Regions from separate parts of the Microbulbifer sp. YPW1 genome, predicted to be linked through region 1. Evidence: predicted binding sites of a transcription regulator. Region 1 holds the regulator's gene; each other region holds the start of a gene.
The links. The regulator PhoB, encoded in region 1, activates phosphate uptake and scavenging genes when phosphate is short. The targets are predictions, from matches to a motif close to TGTCATAAANNTGTAACA.

Region 1 (3,258 bases):
CGGCGCCTGGCCACTGGCCTGCAGGGTCTCCAGGTAACCCGCGATCACCGTCAGCGGCGTGCGCAACTCGTGGGAAACATTCGCCACAAAATCCCGCCGCATCTGCTCGAGATTGTGTAGCCGGGTCACGTCGCGCACGATCACTAGCGCCTCGTCCTGGCCGAAGCGGGTGACTTCCATTTGCAGGATTCGGGAGTCATCCCCCGGTGCCGGCAGTGTGATCGGCTCCTGGGTCTTGTTGTTCTGTTCCAGCATGCGCTGGTACATGTGCTCCACAAAACGCGGATCGCGGACAAAGTTGACCAGCGGCTGTCCGGCATCGTCCCCCTGCAGACGCAGCATCTCGCCCGCCGCCGGGTTCCACCAGGCCAGGTTGCCCTCGTCCTCGAGCGCCACAATGCCCTCGCGCAGTGCACTGGTACTGTCCTGTACCCGGCGCAGCATCGAGTGCAGCTTCTGCTTTTCTTTGCGATGGCGGCGTTGCAGCCGGTAGAAATCGTCGGAGATATCGCCCCACACACCGAAACTGGTGGGCGCGGGGCCGCGTCGTCCGTTGGACAGCCAGCGGTCGAACTGGCTCTGCTGCCACAGTAGCCAGAACAGGTAGACAGAGAGGCCGGCACAGAGCGCCAGCCACCAGTGGCCGGTAGAAAAACCGAAAATGGTGGTGCCGAGGGCGATGACGATAAAACGCGAGAACTCGCCAATACTGCGATCGAGCATGATGGTTGGGCCATCTTTTTGAGTGAGGAGTCGGGGCAATACTGAAATCGGTAATGCGCAGGACTCTAAGCGAAGGCGGAGTGCCGGGTGCGGGTTTTCAGGATCGCCGGCGACACGGATGTCGCCGACGAAGCGTACAGGGATGTATTCACTGCGGTCCTGAAAACCCGCACCCGGTGCTCCGCCGCCACCGGGCATTCACATTGGAAACCCAAATTTTTCAAGGACGGTAGGATTACACCCTTTCCACGGTCTGTACAGAAAAGCGGTAGCCGGTGCCGCGCACAGTCTGGATATAGCGCTCGTGGCCATCGATGGTGAGTGCCTTGCGCAGGCGGCGGATGTGTACGTCCACGGTGCGCTCCTCTACATACACGTTGCCACCCCACACGTGGTCCAGCAACTGGGTGCGGGTATAGGCGCGCTCCTGATGAGACAGGAAGAAGGTCAGCAGGCGAAACTCCGTCGGCCCCATGTCCACCGGGTTGCCATTGATCGTCACCCGGTGACTGATCGGGTCCAGCACCAGGCCGCCGGCGGTCAGCGGCTCTTCCGGCGTACTCGGACCCGCCCGGCGCAACACCGCCTTCAGGCGCGCCACCAGTTCGCGGGGAGAAAACGGCTTGGTGATGTAATCATCTGCACCCGTCTCCAGCGCCTTGATCTTGTGATCCTCCTCGCCCTTCGCCGTCAGCATGATGATCGGCAGCGAAGACGTCAGTTCATCCCGCTTCAGGCGCCGCGCCAGTTCCACCCCGGAAACATCCGGCAGCATCCAGTCGAGCAGGATCAGGTCCGGCTTCTCATCGATTACCAGCGCGTGTGCCGCCTGGGCATTTTCTGCCTCGAGACAGCGGTAATCCGCCATCTCCAGGGCAATTCGCAACATGTCCCGTACCGGGGCCTCGTCGTCGACTATGAGAATCGTCTTGTTGTGCATCTGCCTGCCGTACCCTAACTGGTGAGTGTGTCATCCAACTGACATTCCTTAGAGTGGCCATTTAACGTCACTTTAATGACAAATATATGACAAGTGCCCAACGATCACGAATCTGCGGGAAAACACCGGGTTCAATTGACGAGAAAGTGGAGGAAAATCCCGGAAAATACCGCTGCGCCGACCCAGTTGTTGTTCAAAAATGCCTTGAAGCAGTTGCCCCGTTCCCGATTCTGCACCAGCCATTGCTGGTAGCCGAAGAGTCCCGCCGCCGCTGCCACTCCGCAGTAGTACAGTGCACCCAATTCCGCCCGGCTACCCAGCATCACCAGAGCCAGCACCACCATCACCTGCAGGCTGGCGGTCATCACCTTGTCCATATCGCCGAACAGGATCGCCGTGGATTTCACCCCGATCTTGAGGTCATCGTCCCGGTCCACCATGGCGTAAAACGTATCGTAGGCAACCGTCCACAGCAGGTTGGCGGTGAAGAGCAGCCAGGCGACCGCCGGTACCTTATTGGTAGCGGCGGCAAACGCCATCGGAATGCCCATACTGAACGCCGCCCCCAGCACCACCTGCGGCAGGTGGGTATAGCGCTTGGCAAACGGATAGCAGAACGCCAGCGCGAGTGCAGGTAATGACAGCAAAATGGTGAGCTTGTTGGTGGTGAGTACCAGCAGGAAGGCCAGTAGCATCAGGCCGGCAAACAGCAGCAGCGCCCCTTTGGGCGTCGCAGCCCCGGTGGCCAGGGGGCGCTGATTGGTGCGCTTTACATGACCGTCGATGTTGCGGTCTGCAAAGTCGTTGACCGCGCATCCCGCCGCGCGGGTAAGAATGACCCCGAGGGTGAACACCGCAAACAGATGGATACCGGGCCAGCCGCCGGCGGCAATCCACAGTGCCCACCAGGTGGGCCACAGAAGCAGCAGGGAGCCGATGGGCCTGTCCAGGCGGGCGAGCTGCCAGTACGGGAGGGCGGCGGGCCAGCGCTGCTGGATCTGTTGGCTGATCATGGGTTTCTCGTCCGTTATTCAGGTCATGGGCGGTTTGTGGGGATTGAAACTGCTCAGGAAAGTCTCTGCAACCAGCAGGGGTTTATCGTGCAGCCAAAAGGTGGAGCGGCGGCCCCAGGCGGTGTTCTCCAGTGAGTCCAGCTCGGGCTGCTGGCTGCGCGGGTTGCGCGCCAGACGGTTGAGTACGATGGGACCGCGGCGAATGTCCGGTTGGCTGAACAGGAGTTCCCCCAGGGGGCGGTTGTCCAGGCTGCGTAGGTAGCGGGATTTGCCCGCCAGGGTGCGTTCGGGGAGCACACTGCGGGCGTATACCCAAGGCTGCTCGTCGCTGCCGTAGAGCAGGACTTCGCGCACCAGGGCACGGGTCCTCTCGCGCAGATTGAGGGCGCGGCGCTCCTCCAGTTGTGGCTGCTGCCAGCCCTGACTCAGGATCTGCACGCTAAACTCACCGTTGCTCAACTGCTTGAGCGCAGCGGTGAGTGAGCCGGGGTGCAGCAGCCACGGCAGCAGGTGCTCCGGAGGCGTGTGTCCGTGCAGGCTCTCGAGGGGCTGTGGGTGCCAGTCACCGACGGCTTCAAAGGG
Region 2 (3,258 bases), 780 kb from region 1:
AAGCGCGTCGCCGCGGTTATTTATTTTTACCAGGTGATACGGCTGGGGTTCCGGGTTGGCCGGTTGCTTGAGGAATGCAGCCAGGCATAAAACCAGCGGCAGGCCAGTAACGACGAAGGTGCGTTGCCAGCGGTTCATTGGGCGAACGCCAGGCGAATGGCACGGGTGTGCCGGGTGTGGGCAATCTGCGCGCGGTCAAAGGCGGAAACCCACAGGCAGATACCGTCGCCGATAGGGACATCCAGCGATGAGCCGGTTACCAGACTGCGCGCCATTTCCAGTGTCCAGTATCCCTCATGCCAGCGCGCCCGCGCGCGCACGTCGGCGCGGTCGCCTTCGAACCGGTTGGAGTTGTACAGCACCGAGGGCATCACGCTGCCCGTGGGAATCCCGGCATCGGCCGCTTCGGTATACGGGTGATAATCGAACCAGGGAATAACCCGCAGGTTGTGCCCGGCATTGGACAGCGCAGCCAACTGCTCCGGGCTCTGCGGCAGCCGCTTGGGGGTAATACTGTCGCGCCGGTACCACTGCCAGTTCATCACATAGGCGCCGGACTCCTTGCCATCCTGCTGGTAACCAGCGGTATAGCGGCGCTCGCCGGCGCGGGGGCGGTCTGCCGGGCCGATAAAATTGTCGTCGGCCAGATACATATCGTTGGAGCGCACGGCTTTCCAGTGCCACAGGTCGTGCAGCTGGCCATCGCTGCTGTAGTGGTAGCCCTTGCCGTGCCAGTTGGCCGGTTTATCCGGCAATGGCTTGCGGCCCAGATGTGCGGTGCCCGCGGCGCCAAACGCGCAGTTGGGAGAGAGCAGTACCGCGAACTTGTCCTCGTAATGGCGCACTTCATTGAACTCATGGAATCCATCCTGCTGCACCTGCCAGCCGGTATCGGTTTTTAGCAGGGGCAGGTGCGCCAGGCTTTTATCCCTGTCGCGCCAGCGGGCCAGCAGGAAAAACTCCGTACCATTGCTCAGTGCACGCAGGGTCACGTTGGTAGCGCCGTTATCGAAGTTGGCACCGCCATCGGTGTTCACCGTAATAGAGCGGGCGGCTTGCCAATGGGGCTCATCGGCATTGCCGTCGATATGGATATGATCACTCAGGGCGATACTCTTTACTTCGAGCGGGTAATGACTTTGCTGGCTGGTCAGCTGCCACATGATTGCGAACAACGGGAGCGCAGCAAGTGCGCTGATGCCCAGGCGCACCCGCGCGGGAAGCACAATGTGGAAAAGCGCCGAACGCCCCCAGCGAATCAGGTAGAGTCCCCCGTGTCCCAACAGGTACAGGCCCATACCGAGGGCGCAGAAAAAGTGGATATCGCGGGTGGTGCTGCCAGCGGTAAAAAACATCAGCCAGCCGCTGGCAAGCGAGCCTGCCAATACCGGGTAACCGGCACGAATAATGGCTCTGTGCCATCCGCACCAGAGTGGACGCTTCTTTTGACTGGTATTTTTGATGCGGAAAATCAGATACAGCAGGGCGCAGAGAGAAATGGTGAGGGCGCTAAAAAAATGCAGCTGGTGTACTGCGCCCTGTGGCAGCAGTTCTTCGAACTCGGCGACCAGCGGACGCTGCAGGGTGGCGATACGCAGTCCAGTGAACAGGCTGCACAGCACTGCGAACATCGCAGCGCTGTGCAGCAGTATCCAGTTCAGGCTCTTGCGCTCGGGAGTCACTTTGCCGCCTCAAATAAGGAACAGCTTAGACGTATCCCGTGGCAGATTTATGAATTGCGCGCCCGCTAGAACCTTGCGCGTAGAACCTTGCGCGAGGTTACCCAGTACGCGTTAGGGATCGACGCGCATTGTCCTGGGCGCAGTCGGCTTGTTCAGGCCGAGCCGTTCTCGCGGACGATCTGTTGGTACAGGCGGTCTTTCATGTGCGCCCGGCGTATCTTCAGCTGGTTGAAGTGATTGTCATCGGTGGCTACCCCTCGTTCTTCGAGTCCTCGTATTTCCTTATCCAGCTTGTGGTAACTGTCGCTGGTGGAACGGAACTCGAGGTCGTCCTCGCGCAGGTGCCGAATGGTCTGGGCGTATTTGGGGAAATCGGCTTCCAGTGCGTGGGAGGGTATTGCCATTGATGTATCTCCAGTAGGTTGGTGAAAATTTAATCGTTACAGATAAAAGTCTAGCTGTTGATTCCGATGTCAGCCCCGCTGACGGCAGGCTCATGAACGCTCAACTAAAGCTAAATGATAATAAGTTGCATTTGCGAAAGTGCTTCTCTAGAATCCCGTTCCAAATTCATGGGGTCATCTTCTGGGGATATACAAAGATGCAATCAGAACAGCACATTTTTGCGCGTACTCTGCTGGCAACTGCTCTTATCGCGGCGGGCAGCGCTAACGCCGACGACAAATCTAATGTAGTGGAAAATGTAGAAGTCGTGGGGGAACAGGCGGAGTCCTACCTGATTGACGGGGCAGACACCGCCACCGGCCTGGGCCTGTCGATCATGGATACGCCACAGTCCGTGTCCGCCATCGGCAGCACCCAGCTGGATGACTTCAATATGTACAACCTGAACGACGCGCTGCTGGCAGTGCCGGGCATTCAGGTTGAGAGCGTCGAAACCGACCGTACCTACTATTCCTCGCGCGGCTTCGATGTCACCAACTTCCAGGTTGACGGTGTGGGCCTGCCGGCTACCTACGGCAACCGCAACGGCCAGACCGATACTTCCATCTACGAGAGCATCCAGGTAGTGCGCGGGGCCAATGGCCTGATGAGTGGCGCCGGTAACCCGTCTGCCACCGTGAATATGGTGCGCAAGCGTCCCACCGACGATCTGCAGATGTCGTTCAGTGCCATTGCCGGCTCCTGGGGCAGCCTGCGTCTGGAGAGCGATGTATCCGGCACCCTGACCGACGGCCTGCGCGGCCGTCTGGTAATGACCAAGGAAGACGCTGATTCCTACCTGGACTACTACGCCACCGACAAATCTGTAGCCTACGGCGCGCTGGAAAAAGACCTGGGTGAGTCCACCCTGCTGACACTCGGCGCCAGCTACCAGAGCAGCCTCGCCGACAGTCCCATGTGGGGCGCGTTGCCGCTGGTGTACTCCGACGGTACTGCCACCGACTACGATGTGTCCGCGAGCACCTCGGCCAAGTGGGCCTATTGGGACAACATCGAGAAAGAAATTTTCGCCGAGCTCAAGCACGAACTAGCTAACGGCTGGGAAGTGAAGGGTTACTACAGCACCGCGGATATCGAAGGCGACAGCGACCTGCTGTACATGTACAGCCTG
Region 3 (3,258 bases), 1.9 Mb from region 1:
GGCAACTCGAAATGCTGGCAGTTATGCAGCGTGAGGCGGGAAACCAGCGCCCCACCAGCGGATATCACCGCAGAATCATGCCCCAGACGGGCGAGCTCAACAGCAAACTCCAGTGCTTCCTGTGCGAGCTCTCCTTCATCGAGAGATGGCACCAGTTGAACAATCCGCATAACTGCTAACGCCTCAAATCCCTGTAAACTATTCGAATTATTTCCTCACTGACTGGACTTTGTTCAGCCATTGAGGGAACCTCGATTGTACAGCTGATTTCTGCGCCACGGCGCTCAATTTCCACATTGGCGATGTAAATCACAAGTCGCGCGGAATCCTGTAGAATTTTGTGCCGCCTGACTCGTTTTCGACGTTTGCCATGAACAAGAAGCGAGCAGTTCATAACTACAATACGACGGAACTCATATGCACGCCCGGATCTCTATGGCAGCAAGCCACTCTCCACGTAATATCCAGACCTATTTGGGCAGGCTACTTGCCGTAATCACGGTAGCAATTGCCCTCTGTACCTCCCCTGCCTGGGCAGAGAGCGACCGCGGACTGTTACTGCAGGCAAAAAAAGGCGCCAACACCGTCTACCTTCTCGGCTCGATTCATCTCGCCGACGACAGCTTTTATCCGCTGCGCGAGACTATTGAACAGGCTTACCGGGATAGCGACGCACTGGTGGTAGAGGCAGATGTCATTGCGATGGAGTCAGACCCGGAACTCCAGAGCAAAGTCATGCTGGAATCCCTGTACCCACCAGGGCAACAGCTGAAAGACAACATTTCCCCGGAAGTGTATGCACAACTCCAGGCGTGGTTACGTAAACGCCAGATACCCGAGGCCAACTTCAATCGCATGCGCCCTGCCATAGCGATGATCACCCTCAGCCTGATTGAAATGCAGATGCGCGGCCTCGACCCCAAGGCCGGTATTGACCGGCACTTCCTGAATCAGGCACACAGGGAAGAAAAAGAGATCCTGGAACTGGAGAGCGTGCTGCAACAACTGCGCATGCTGAATAGCCTGAAAAAGCCAGAACTCTTCCTGCAACAGACCCTGGAGCAGGTATCGGAAATGGACACTTTTGTTCCGCGCATGACCAAGGCCTGGAAATCGGGTGACCAACAGGCCCTGTACCAGCTGGTAATCAAGGAAGGATTGGACGAACACCCGGAATTTGCACAGCTCTATGAGTTGCTGTTCTACCAGCGCAACCGGGAAATGGCCGAGAACATCGACAAGCTCAGCCAGCGCTACAAAACCCTGTTTGTTGTGGTGGGTGCCGGCCACCTTGTGGGAAGCAAGTCCGTTACGGAGCTGCTGGAAAAGTCCGGATTCAGCATCGAACAAATCTGAACAATCTCCCGGGGTTGCCTTCGCGAGCAATCTCGGACACCCTTTCACACCCCACCTCTCCCCGGCAGCTCACACTTGATGTGCGAACTGCCTATACTCCCTCGCGTAATGACTGCGAGCTGTCGTAGCTGTCTTCAGTGCCCAACTGCGCCCCGGGCTCACCTGTGTCGAACCGGCAACCCCATACCCTGCGTTTGTTACAACATTATTACAGTTGGACATAAATCATTTTATGGATTCGCGAGATGTCAGAAATGTTTCTAATTTCTGACAGTTTGATGATGCTGATACACTCCGCGGCCATAAATTCGCAGAAAAATAGGACTGTACATGCAACCCTTCCACAAGAGCCTGATGGCCTTGACCATGACCAGCCTGCTCTCTGGAGCTGCCGCGGCAGATGAAGCGGAATCCAAGGGCGGCCTGAAAATTACCTCCGACGACGGAAACTTTTCCGCCTCGTTGGGTGGGCGCATTCACTTTGACACCTACCTGTTCGATACCGATATCGAAGATCCCGTGAGCACCACGGATTTTCGCCGGGCGCGCATCACCCTCAAGGGCAGTATCTACGACTGGAAATACGTGCTGGAGCAGGACTTTACCGGCGGCAGTACCCCCGGCGGCTTCCGCGATGTGTTTATCGCCCATAAATTCCTGAACGGCGAGGTGCGCATCGGCCAGTTCAAGCCCTTCCGCTCCATGGCCGAGATGACCAGCTCCAACGAAATCACCATGTTGGAACGCCCCTTCTCCAGTGCCACAGGCCTGTATGAGGACTACCAGTTCCAGCAGGGCATCGGCTGGACCGGGGTAATGGACTGCTTCACCATGGGCTTGATGGCATTTAACCTGCGCGACGCCAGCACCCCGCGCAATGCCGGTATCGGCACTGCAGGCCGCCTCTCGTGGGCCCCGATCAATACCGATATGGCCACGTTCCACCTGGGCACGTCCATCAACTACGAGAACGCCAACCAGAACTCCAGCGACCTCACCGCCGAGGCTGACTACGCTGGCCGCCGCGGCCCCTCCCAGCTGATGGCGCTCACCCCCGGCGACCTTGGCGGAGATGTAACCACTGCTGCACTGGAGCTGGCAGGCAGCTACGGCCCCCTGTATGTACAGTCGGAATATGTCATCGGTGATTTTGAGGCCGACTACTTTCTGAGTGAGGCCGATTTCGAAGACGAGTTTGGCGCACCGGCACCCTTCTACTGCGATCCGCAATTCGGCTGCTATATCCAGGATCAGTCGGTACACACCTGGTATGTTCAGGGCAGCTGGATGCTGACCGGAGAGCACAAGACGTACAATCAAAAGCGCGGCGCCTTCAACTCCGCCAGACCCTCAGGTGATGGCCTCTGGGGCGGCGCCTGGGAGCTCACAGCCCGTTACGACACCATGGAAAACCGGGATATTCGCGACCTGAAAGCCAACAGTGCGCAGGTTGGTGTGAACTACTATGCCAATCGCAACGTGCGCGTGATGCTGAACCTGATCTTTGGCGACAACGAGTTTACCGGTGACAAAACCAACCAGCTGGGATTGCGAGTGCAAATGGGCTGGTAAAACGGTTGATAGGGGGCTGGCACTAGCCAACCCTGAAAACCGACAGGTTCACCAAGAAATGTGATCCACAAAAAAAAGCGAGCCAATTGGCTCGCTTTTTTTGTACCACTCAATTTCGCGACAATCGCCGCGAAACCGGGGCATCAACCCACTTGCTGGGCTTTGGCAGGGTCAAACACTTCCACTTGGGCGGGCGTGTCTTGCACGGTCTCCTTCGGGTTGTAGAACCGCTGCAGAGACAGATCGCGTGCTTCCCGCGCCAGCTCCACATTGCGATCCTTGACCAGGCCATAACCGCGTATTTGATCCGCATATCCCAGCAGCTCGATG

Region 2: HUW35_RS09890 (ethylbenzene dehydrogenase-related protein) is a predicted target of PhoB. The motif match lies at 1,720-1,737, and genes of this name have one in related genera.
Region 3: HUW35_RS17595 (OprO/OprP family phosphate-selective porin) is a predicted target of PhoB. The motif match lies at 1,552-1,569, and genes of this name have one in related genera.

Annotation. Positions count from the first base shown of each region.
Region 1 is NZ_CP055157.1:1,634,985-1,638,242, forward strand. It holds gene phoR (phosphate regulon sensor histidine kinase PhoR) at 1-723, opposite strand, end outside; gene phoB (phosphate regulon transcriptional regulator PhoB) at 959-1,663, opposite strand; gene ubiA (4-hydroxybenzoate octaprenyltransferase) at 1,795-2,676, opposite strand; gene HUW35_RS06930 (chorismate lyase) at 2,695-3,258, opposite strand, start outside.
Region 2 is NZ_CP055157.1:2,412,206-2,415,463, forward strand. It holds gene HUW35_RS09885 (DUF1566 domain-containing protein) at 1-138, opposite strand, end outside; gene HUW35_RS09890 (ethylbenzene dehydrogenase-related protein) at 135-1,682, opposite strand; gene HUW35_RS09895 (YdcH family protein) at 1,835-2,086, opposite strand; gene HUW35_RS09900 (TonB-dependent siderophore receptor) at 2,284-3,258, shown strand, end outside.
Region 3 is NZ_CP055157.1:4,322,246-4,325,503, forward strand. It holds gene HUW35_RS17585 (glycosyltransferase) at 1-170, opposite strand, end outside; gene HUW35_RS17590 (TraB/GumN family protein) at 436-1,356, shown strand; gene HUW35_RS17595 (OprO/OprP family phosphate-selective porin) at 1,687-2,928, shown strand; gene HUW35_RS17600 (indolepyruvate ferredoxin oxidoreductase family protein) at 3,072-3,258, opposite strand, start outside.